2 regions of the Halomonas sp. BMC6 genome follow, and region 2 is predicted to be linked to the other one. Evidence: predicted binding sites of a transcription regulator. Region 2 holds the regulator's gene; the other holds the start of a gene.
The links. Region 2 encodes FNR, which switches genes on or off when oxygen is low (the NO sensors DNR and NnrR bind a similar motif). Its sites were predicted from a motif close to TTGATNTANATCAA; they were not measured.

Region 1: a site for FNR is predicted at 2,171-2,184, ahead of AB6K10_RS10360 (OmpW family outer membrane protein). Genes of this name have one in related genera too.

What each region holds. Positions count from the first base shown of each region.
Region 1 covers NZ_CAXNSH010000001.1:2,148,763-2,153,180, reverse strand. The annotation lists gene putA (bifunctional proline dehydrogenase/L-glutamate gamma-semialdehyde dehydrogenase PutA) at 1-219, shown strand, start outside; gene putP (sodium/proline symporter PutP) at 565-2,064, shown strand; gene AB6K10_RS10360 (OmpW family outer membrane protein) at 2,268-2,894, shown strand; gene AB6K10_RS10355 (YqcC family protein) at 2,966-3,298, opposite strand; gene AB6K10_RS10350 (DUF3549 family protein) at 3,584-4,418, shown strand, end outside.
Region 2 covers NZ_CAXNSH010000001.1:66,160-70,577, reverse strand. The annotation lists gene AB6K10_RS00355 (putative nucleotidyltransferase substrate binding domain-containing protein) at 1-815, shown strand, start outside; gene AB6K10_RS00350 (DNA polymerase III subunit epsilon) at 821-1,471, shown strand; gene ttcA (tRNA 2-thiocytidine(32) synthetase TtcA) at 1,547-2,455, shown strand; gene fnr (fumarate/nitrate reduction transcriptional regulator Fnr) at 2,445-3,194, opposite strand; gene hemN (oxygen-independent coproporphyrinogen III oxidase) at 3,253-4,418, opposite strand, start outside.

The sequences.
Region 1 (4,418 bases), 2.1 Mb from region 2:
ATAGCGCAGAAAATTCGAGTAGGCAATGTGTATATCAACCGTAATATCATCGGGGCTGTTGTTGGCGTTCAGCCGTTCGGTGGCCAAGGGCTGTCCGGCACCGGCCCGAAAGCGGGCGGTCCGCACTACCTGCAGCGCTTCGTGACCGAGAAAACGATTACTAACAACACCGCCGCCCTAGGTGGCAACGCGTCGCTTCTGGCGCTGGGGGATGAGTGAACGGCTCATCAATATAACTAACCTGAACTCCTGAAAAGGAACCGTCTCATGGTTGACAATAATAGAGCAATGGCCCTGGCACGGGCGGCCTGTCTAAGCCGCCCACCGGGCACGGGGAACTTTGCACACACGCGTACCCATCAACTCTCTCATGCTTCGTCGCGCAAAGGCGCGACGGCTGGTAGTGACATCACGACTCAGGGTTAACAACAACAAGGCTGTGTCATGGCCGTGACGATTCGGCCAACGCAGCCCCTGTCGATGCTCGCCGTGTACAAAAGGGTCAGCACCCGCCGATGCTTTTGTACGTAGCGTAGCGTCGTCCTCACACATTGGAGAAGTTTCATGGCTACAGGTGTATGGATTAGCTTATTCGGTTACTTCGCGCTGATGATCGCCATTGGCGTTTATGCAATGCGCAAGGCCACGTCTTCCTCTGAAGACTACATGCTGGGGGGGCGTACCCTCAGTCCACAGGTAGCGGCCCTCTCAGCGGGCGCGTCGGACATGAGCGGCTGGCTGCTGCTGGGGCTACCCGGTGCCATGTTCGTTTCTGGCCTGGGCTCTGCCTGGATCGGCATCGGCCTTCTGGTGGGTGCGTTCTTCAACTGGCTGCTGGTAGCGCCGCGCCTGCGTGAACAAACCATTCACTACGGCAATGCCATTACCATCCCGGCCTTTTTGGCCAACCGCTTCCCGACCCGCGCGCTGTCGCTACGCACGGTATCGGCCGTCGTCATCGTGATCTTCTTTGCCGTCTACACCGCGTCAGGCCTCGTCGCGGGTGGCAAACTGTTCGAAAGCGCTTTCACCGGCGTTTACAACTTCGGTGACATGAGCAACTACGCCATGGGCGTGATCATCACCCTGGGCGTGGTACTGATCTACACCGTCGTAGGCGGCTTCCTCGCCGTGAGCATGACGGACTTCGTTCAGGGCTGCATCATGATGCTGGCGCTGATCATCATGCCTGCCGTCGTACTGTTCGGTGAAGGCGGCGGCGGCTTCTCGCAGGCGTCTCAGACGCTCAATGAAGTCGATCCCACGCTGCTGTCATGGTCAGAAGGTCTCACGTTCATTGGTTGGCTCTCAGCGGTCACCTGGGGCTTAGGCTACTTTGGTCAGCCGCACATCATCGTGCGCTTCATGGCGATCCGTTCGCAGAAAGACGTACCGACGGCCCGTAACATCGGTATGGCGTGGATGCTCATCTCGCTGATTGGTGCCGTGTCTCTGGGTATCTTTGGTCGCGCTTATGCCATTCGCAACGGCTTGGACGTTCAGGATCCGGAAACCATCTTCATCGTGCTGGCCAACCTGCTGTTCCACCCGCTGATCACTGGCTTCCTCTATGCCGCGCTGCTGGCGGCCATCATGAGCACCATTTCCAGTCAGCTGCTGGTGTCCTCTTCCTCGTTGACCGAAGACTTCTACCGCCTGTTCCTGCATAAGAAAGCCTCGGAGCAGCAGTGCGTCGCCGTGGGCCGTATCTGCGTCGTGCTGGTGGGTATCGTCGCCGCGATCATTGCTTCGGACGAAAACTCTCAGGTACTGGGTTTGGTGAGTAACGCCTGGGCAGGCTTCGGTGCGGCTTTCGGCCCGCTGATCATCCTGTCGCTGATGTGGTCACGCACCAACGGTGCGGGCGCCGTTGCCGGTATGATCGTAGGTGCGGTCACCGTCATGCTGTGGATTGCCCTGGGCTGGAACGGCTCCTTCATGGGAGGACCGGGCATCTATGAAATCATTCCTGGCTTCATCGCCTCGTTCATCGCCATTCTGGTGGTGAGCAGCGTGACGGCGGATGCTGGCGAATACAAGCACATCGACCGTCAAGACGCGTAATACGTCGGTTTGATGCAGCAGGCTCAGCGGGGAAACCCGCTGAGCTTTTTTATGGGCAGCGTTCTCACGCCAGCACTCCCTACGAACTCCCCAACTCCCTCCCCCTTTGCCCCAGGTCAATAACGCCCTCGAACTGGCTCGATACACTGGCTCCAGGGTTAACGCAACCCACCATCCTCACACGATCGTCCAGGAGCCACGCTATGCGCCTTTTATCACTGCCTACTCTATTCACCGCCGGACTTGCCGCCGCTACCTTAGCCGCCAGTTCCCAGGCGTTCGCCTATGGGGCGGGCGATATTTTCACCCGCGTGGGGGTCGCCAAGGTGGCGCCCAAGAGCGACAACGGCTCGCTGGCCGGTGGGGCTTTCGCGGTCGATGTTCAAGACAAAACCGGCCCTGCGTTTACACTAGGCTACCGCTTCCACGATAAAGTAGGTGTCGAGTTACTGGCCGCGCTTCCCTTCGAGCACGACATTGCCCTCAACGGCCACCATCTCGCCTCCACCAAACACCTGCCGCCCACCTTGACCCTACAATATTATCCGTTAGGCGGTAGCGAGTCGCCGGTGCAACCCTACGTCGGCGCGGGCATCAACTACACGCGTTTTTCCGATGAGCGCCTAGCCATTGGCGAACTCGAGCTCGACGACGCCTGGGGCGCCGCCGCTCAAGTGGGGGTCGACCTACTGATCGACGAACACTGGGCACTGAACGCTGCGGCGTGGTACCTGGACATCGACACCGACGCCAAAATCAATGGGGCTGCTGCAGGCACCGTGGCCATCGATCCCATGGTCGTCATGGCGGGATTGAGCTACCGCTTCTGAGTCCACGCAGTCGCGGCAAAAAAATGCCCAGGGCGTTCGCCCTGGGCATTGTCGTTGACGGCACGTCGCTCTTAGTTCTCGGTGACGATTTGGTCGACCCGCTCCACCGCCTTGACGACCAGCACCTGATCGCTGGCACGCGCTTTCTCCTGCATCATGTAAGCCGCCACCGCCGGAGCGACATCGCACTTGGCAGGCATGGCAGCTTTGGCATCGATTAACGCGTTCAAACGCGCAATGAACACATAGCGCACCCACTGAGGCAGCGACATGGTATCGATACAGAAAGGCTGCTGGCTGGCAAATGCCGACGCATCGGGCGTGGGGGTGCGCCACAAATTCGCGGCCTTCATGGCGGCTTCAAGCTCAAGAAGCGCGGTTTGAAGCTGTTGATGGACGCTCATAAACACCTTGGGGTTGGTCAATGTTGACGCCCATTATCCCAACTCTGTGGGTAAGTTGCCACTCGCGAGCCTCTCTCTAAGGCGTTATTCACAGATTCACAGAAAACCTGCAAGAGGCTGTGGATAAACTATGGAAAGGTGTCGCCACCGCTACTCTCACGCGGCTTACGCAAAGTTGTTCAATTTTTAACCACTTAGACAATAAAGCACGGATTAATCAACGGTTGCGGCTGACAGTGGCAAACCAGCAAGGTAGAGTGCAGGCTTGAAAAGCGGAAGGATGTCATGCAGCCAATTCACACCCTTGATGAGTTTTTTACGCGCAGCGGTGCGGAGGTATCGCTTTACCATATGGGGCGCCGGGTCACGGCGTGTCCACGAGACGTATTGCGCGCTTTCGAGAACGCCGAATACGCATGGCCCGAGCCTTGGCAGGGTCAGGCACGGCTCGCCATTGTCTTCCGTTTGGGGGCCATGGAAGAGCCTGCCATTTGGTTCTTGGCACTGCCGCTGGATGAGCAAGGCATGCTCTCGCCTGCCCAGCGTGACGGGTTTATCAATCGTCTGTTGGAAACCCTAGGACGCAACGCCGCCGCGACCGACCTGGACGCAGCCGACACCGCCGATGTCGATCACCTGATGAAAGATAATCCACTGGCGTTTACGCCGGACATTACCTTTCAGGCCATGCTCAATGCCCGGGCCACCCATGCGAGCGGCTTACCGGCCAGCCAGCACCTTGAGCCAGTAGAGGCGTATTTGAGCGGTCAACAGTCGATCGATTGGCAAGCCTTGGGGCTACAAGGCATTGCCGATTACGTCGTTCGCTTGGATACCGCGACGGCAGACGCGCTCGCCGGTCGCATTCCCGATCTGCCGACAAGCGTCATCCACTCCCTCTGCTACTGCTTAGAGCACCACGCCCTACCGGACGCCCTGGTCGATGCCCTACGTTTGCGAGGTGAACACGCCGCCAGTGACGGTGACCTAGAGACGCTGTGCGCCTGCGTGCGCGCAGTAGGCAGCTCGTCTGCGTCAACGGCAGGCACGTGGTACACCCAGCTGCTAAACGACTCGGCCGCGTGCGGCCCCGACTTGATGGCCGCCATGGCCGGGCGCG
Region 2 (4,418 bases):
ACCACCGCCATAGCTGCCTGATGGTGATGGGCAGCGAAGGGCGCGGCGAACAGATTCTAAAAACCGATCAGGACAATGGCCTGATCCTGGCCGACGACTGCCAGTGGCCCGAGGTGCACGAGGCGATGAGCGGGCTCACCGACACGCTGATCCAGTTGGGTTACCCGCCGTGTCCTGGGAACATCATGGTGTCCAATCCCGAGTGGGTGGGCACCGTCTCGCAGTGGAAGAGCCGTATCGCCAAATGGGTGAGCGCCCGGGACGGTGACAGCTTGATGAAACTGGCGATTCTGCTCGACTCCCACGGCGTGGCAGGTAACCCCGCGCTACTGGATCAAATACGTGAGGCGCTGTTCGAGCGCTGCTCCCACGATGAGCTGCTGCTCTCTTACTTTGCTCGGGCAGCGCTGCGCTTCTCGACGCCGCTGACGCTATTTGGCTCGCTGAAGAAGCCCCAACACGGTATCGATATCAAAAAAGGCGGCATCTTCCCTATCGTGCACGGCGTGCGCACCATGGCGCTTGAGCGGCGCATCAAGGCCACGTCGACCCTGGATCGCCTGGAGGCCCTGGCCATCGATGGGCGGTTGGATCGCCGGTTTGCCGATGATCTCGGCGAAGCCCTGGCGCTATTCACCGAGTTGCGTCTTCGCCAGCAGCTCCAGGACATGGAGGGCAGCCACGCCAAGCGTACCAATCGGGTCGTGGTACAAGAGCTTTCTTCACTGGAACGAGACCTGCTGCGCGAAGCCCTGCACATCGTGAAAGACTTCAAGCAGCGTCTTTCCCACCGCTACCATTTGGAGTACTCGTGAGCGGAATGCGCCTGTTAGACCGACACATGACGCTGCTCAGCGGCTCGCTGAGAACGCTGCTTCAGCGAGAAAGCGACCGTCGCCGCTGGGCCGATTCGCCGTATGCCTGGCTATTTCAGCCCTACATGGGGGAAGAGTCCGTGGCCATGGCCTGCCAGGTGAGCGAGGGTCAGCCAGCGGTGATCAGCGTAGCGGCGGTGGTACTGAACCCGCGCCGTGTGCACACCAGTCGTATGTGGTGGGCCACGTTGTCGGTATCGCCCGCGCTAGTCCCTGCTACCCTGCGACGCCATCACCAGCTACACGCCACCGACGCGCCGCGCTCGCCAGATGCCGAGTGCCTGACGGAGTTGGCCGACTTCATCGGCAACCGGCCGCTGGTCGGCTGGCAACTGGAGCACACCCTCGAACCTTTGAACGGGCTGTTCAAAAGCGTATTGGGGTTTGGTCTCCCCAACGCCCAGGTGGACGTTGCCAAGTTGCATGGGCGACAGCTGCGGCGGCTGCATCCACACATCGATACCCTCGACCCGCTTGGCGTAGCGTTGGCTCGCTGGCAGCTACCGTCATTGATCTGGCCCAGCGTGGTCAGTGAAGCCACCGCCAGCGCGCTCCTCTACCTGCGTTTACAGCGTGAGATCGCCCTGACGGCCTAGGGTTTGTATTGGGTAGAGCTTCGGAGTGTTGTTAGAATACGCGCTGCTCCTTCACCCATCGGCAGTGCGACGATCATGTTACAACCTGACTACTTTGACCCTACTGCGTCAGACAGCGCGTCTGACGAGTCCCTTGCCCAGCAGCATGAGCTGCAGGATGCCAAGCAGAAGCGTGAATTCAACAAGTTGCAAAAACGCCTGCGGCGCGAAGTGGGAAATGCCATCATCGATTACAACATGATCGAAGAGGGCGACCGGGTCATGGTGTGTCTCTCCGGTGGCAAAGACAGCTACACGATGTTGGAGATCTTGCGCAATCTTCAGCGCAACGCGCCGGTCAATTTCTCGCTCGTGGCGGTCAATATGGACCAAAAACAGCCTGGTTTCCCGGAGCACGTGTTGCCCCAGTACTTAGACAAGCTGGGAGTGGAGTACCACATTCTCGAACGTGATACCTATTCGGTCGTGAAGGAGAAAACGCCGGAAGGAAAGACCACCTGCGCGCTCTGTTCACGTCTGCGCCGTGGCTCGCTGTATGGGTTTGCCGACGAGATTGGCGCCAACAAGATTGCCCTGGGCCACCACCGGGAAGACATTCTGGAAACGCTGTTCCTGAATATGTTCTTCGGCGGTACGCTGAAGGCCATGCCGCCGAAACTGCTCTCTGATGACGGGAAAAATATCGTGATTCGCCCGCTGGCGTACTGCAAAGAGGCGGACATTGCAGAGTTTTCACGGCTGATGGCGTTTCCGATCATTCCCTGCAACCTGTGCGGTTCACAGCCCAACATGCAGCGCCAGATCGTCAAAGAGATGTTGGCAGAGTGGGACAAGAAGCACCCTGGCCGTTTGGAGAGCATGTTCAAAGCCGTCACCAACGTCGCCCCTTCCCAGCTTGCCGACCGCGAGCTATTCGACTTTGCCGGTCTGGAAGCGAAGCAGGCGGCGCTGATGGAGAGCCGCATTCAGGCGTTTAACGTGTGATCGTCTGCGCCTCCTCTTCTGCCAGGGTGATGAGGCGCTGCATGTCCAAAATATTCACCTCGCGACCCGAAACGGCCACCACCTCCTGCTGCTGAAAGCGGCTGAGGATACGGCTGACCGTTTCCACCGCCAGACCTAGGTAGTTGCCCATATCGGCCCGCGACATCGACAGCCGAAAGCTGTAGGGGGAGTAACCCCGGCGACGGAAGCGGTCAGAGAGCGTAATCAAAAAGCTGGCGAGCCGCTGGTCGGCGGTTTTGCGTGACAGCAAGCGCATCATCTTACGGTCATCGCGCAGCTCTTTACTCATGCTGCGGTAAAGCTGACCACGCAGCTCGGGCAGTTCTTGGGAGAGCGACTCCAAGCGGTCGAACGGAATTTCGCATACCGTGGTCGTCTCCAGGGCAATCACGGTACCGGGGTAGTACTCTTCGTCGATACCATCCAAGCCGACCAGCTCGCTGGGCAGAAAGAAGTTGGTGAGCTGATCGTTACCGTTCCCTTCGCTGGTCACCTGTTTCAAACTGCCAGAGCGCACGGCATAAACGCTGGTGAACGCGTCGCCCTGACGAAACAGCGGTTCGCCCTTCTTCAGCGGCGAGCGACGGCGAATGATGGCATCGAACTGGCTCATATCCTCAAGCTCCAGGGCAAGCGGTAAGCACAGCGAGCTTAAACTACAGGTTTGGCAGCGCGCTTCTTGCAGCAGTGAACGTCGTTGGCTGGCAGGATATGACATGGGGGGGCTCCCTTCTTATTCGCCATCATGGGTACAGGGGGCAGGTGGCTCAAGGCGCTCACACGATCTTCGAGTAGCGCTGGCCATCCTGGCGTTGTAAGTGGGTGTCGAAGGCCATGGCCAGGTGTCGAATGAGTAGCCGCCCCACCGGGGTGGCGGTGAGCCGAAGCCCCTGACGCGTTAACAGGCCATCCCGTTCGGCGATTTCCAACCGCTCAAGGGCGCTGGCAAAGTAGTTTGCGGCATCGACCTGCCAGCGCTGGCCGACAGTGTCGAGGTCAATGGCCATATCGCACATGAGCCGCTCGATGACCTCTCTTCGTATTAGGTCATCCTTATTTAAACGTAACCCTTTCACGGTCGCCAGCCTACCTTCATCTAAGGCCGCTTCATAGTCAGCGAGCCGGGTAGGGTTTTGCGCGTAGCTATCGTTGATCCGAGAAATGGCCGATACCCCCAAACCAATCAAGTCGCACTCGGCGTGGCTGGAGTAGCCTTGAAAGTTGCGCTGCAGGGTGCCGTTGCGCTGCGCCTTGGCCAAGCTGTCGTCGGGGCGTGCGAAATGGTCCATGCCGATATGCACATAGCCTGCCTGGGTCAGCATCGCAATGATGGTATGCAGCATGGCCAGCTTCTCATCGGCGCTGGGCAGGTCGGCGTCCTTGATGCGTCGTTGGGGCGCAAAGCGGGTCGGCAGATGCGCATAGTTAAACACCGACAGCCGTGCGGGACCTAGCTCGATCACTTGGCGCAGCGTGTCCGCGAAACTCTTCTCGGTTTGTAAGGGCAGGCCATAAATCAAATCGAGGTTGAGTGAGCGAAAGCCGAGCCGATGGGCTTCATCCATTAGCGTTTCGGTGAGCACCCGGGGCTGAACGCGATTGATCGCCGCTTGTACCTGTGGATCGAGGTCTTGTACGCCCAAGCTCAAGCGGTTGAAGCCCAGCGACTGCAAATGGCGCAGGGTCAAGACATCCGCCTCACGTGGGTCGATTTCGATGGCGTAATCACGGTCCGGCGCATTGGAGAGGCCAAAGCGTGCGTCTAAGCGGTCGACCAAATCACTCATCTGAGCCAGGGTGAGAAACGTTGGCGTGCCGCCGCCCCAGTGCAGCTGCTGCACCGGACGCTCTGTATCCAAATGGCGCGCAGTGAGCACCATCTCGCGATCCAACCGTGATAAGTAGGGTTCGGCCAGAGCGGTATTTTTTGTAGCGATTTTGT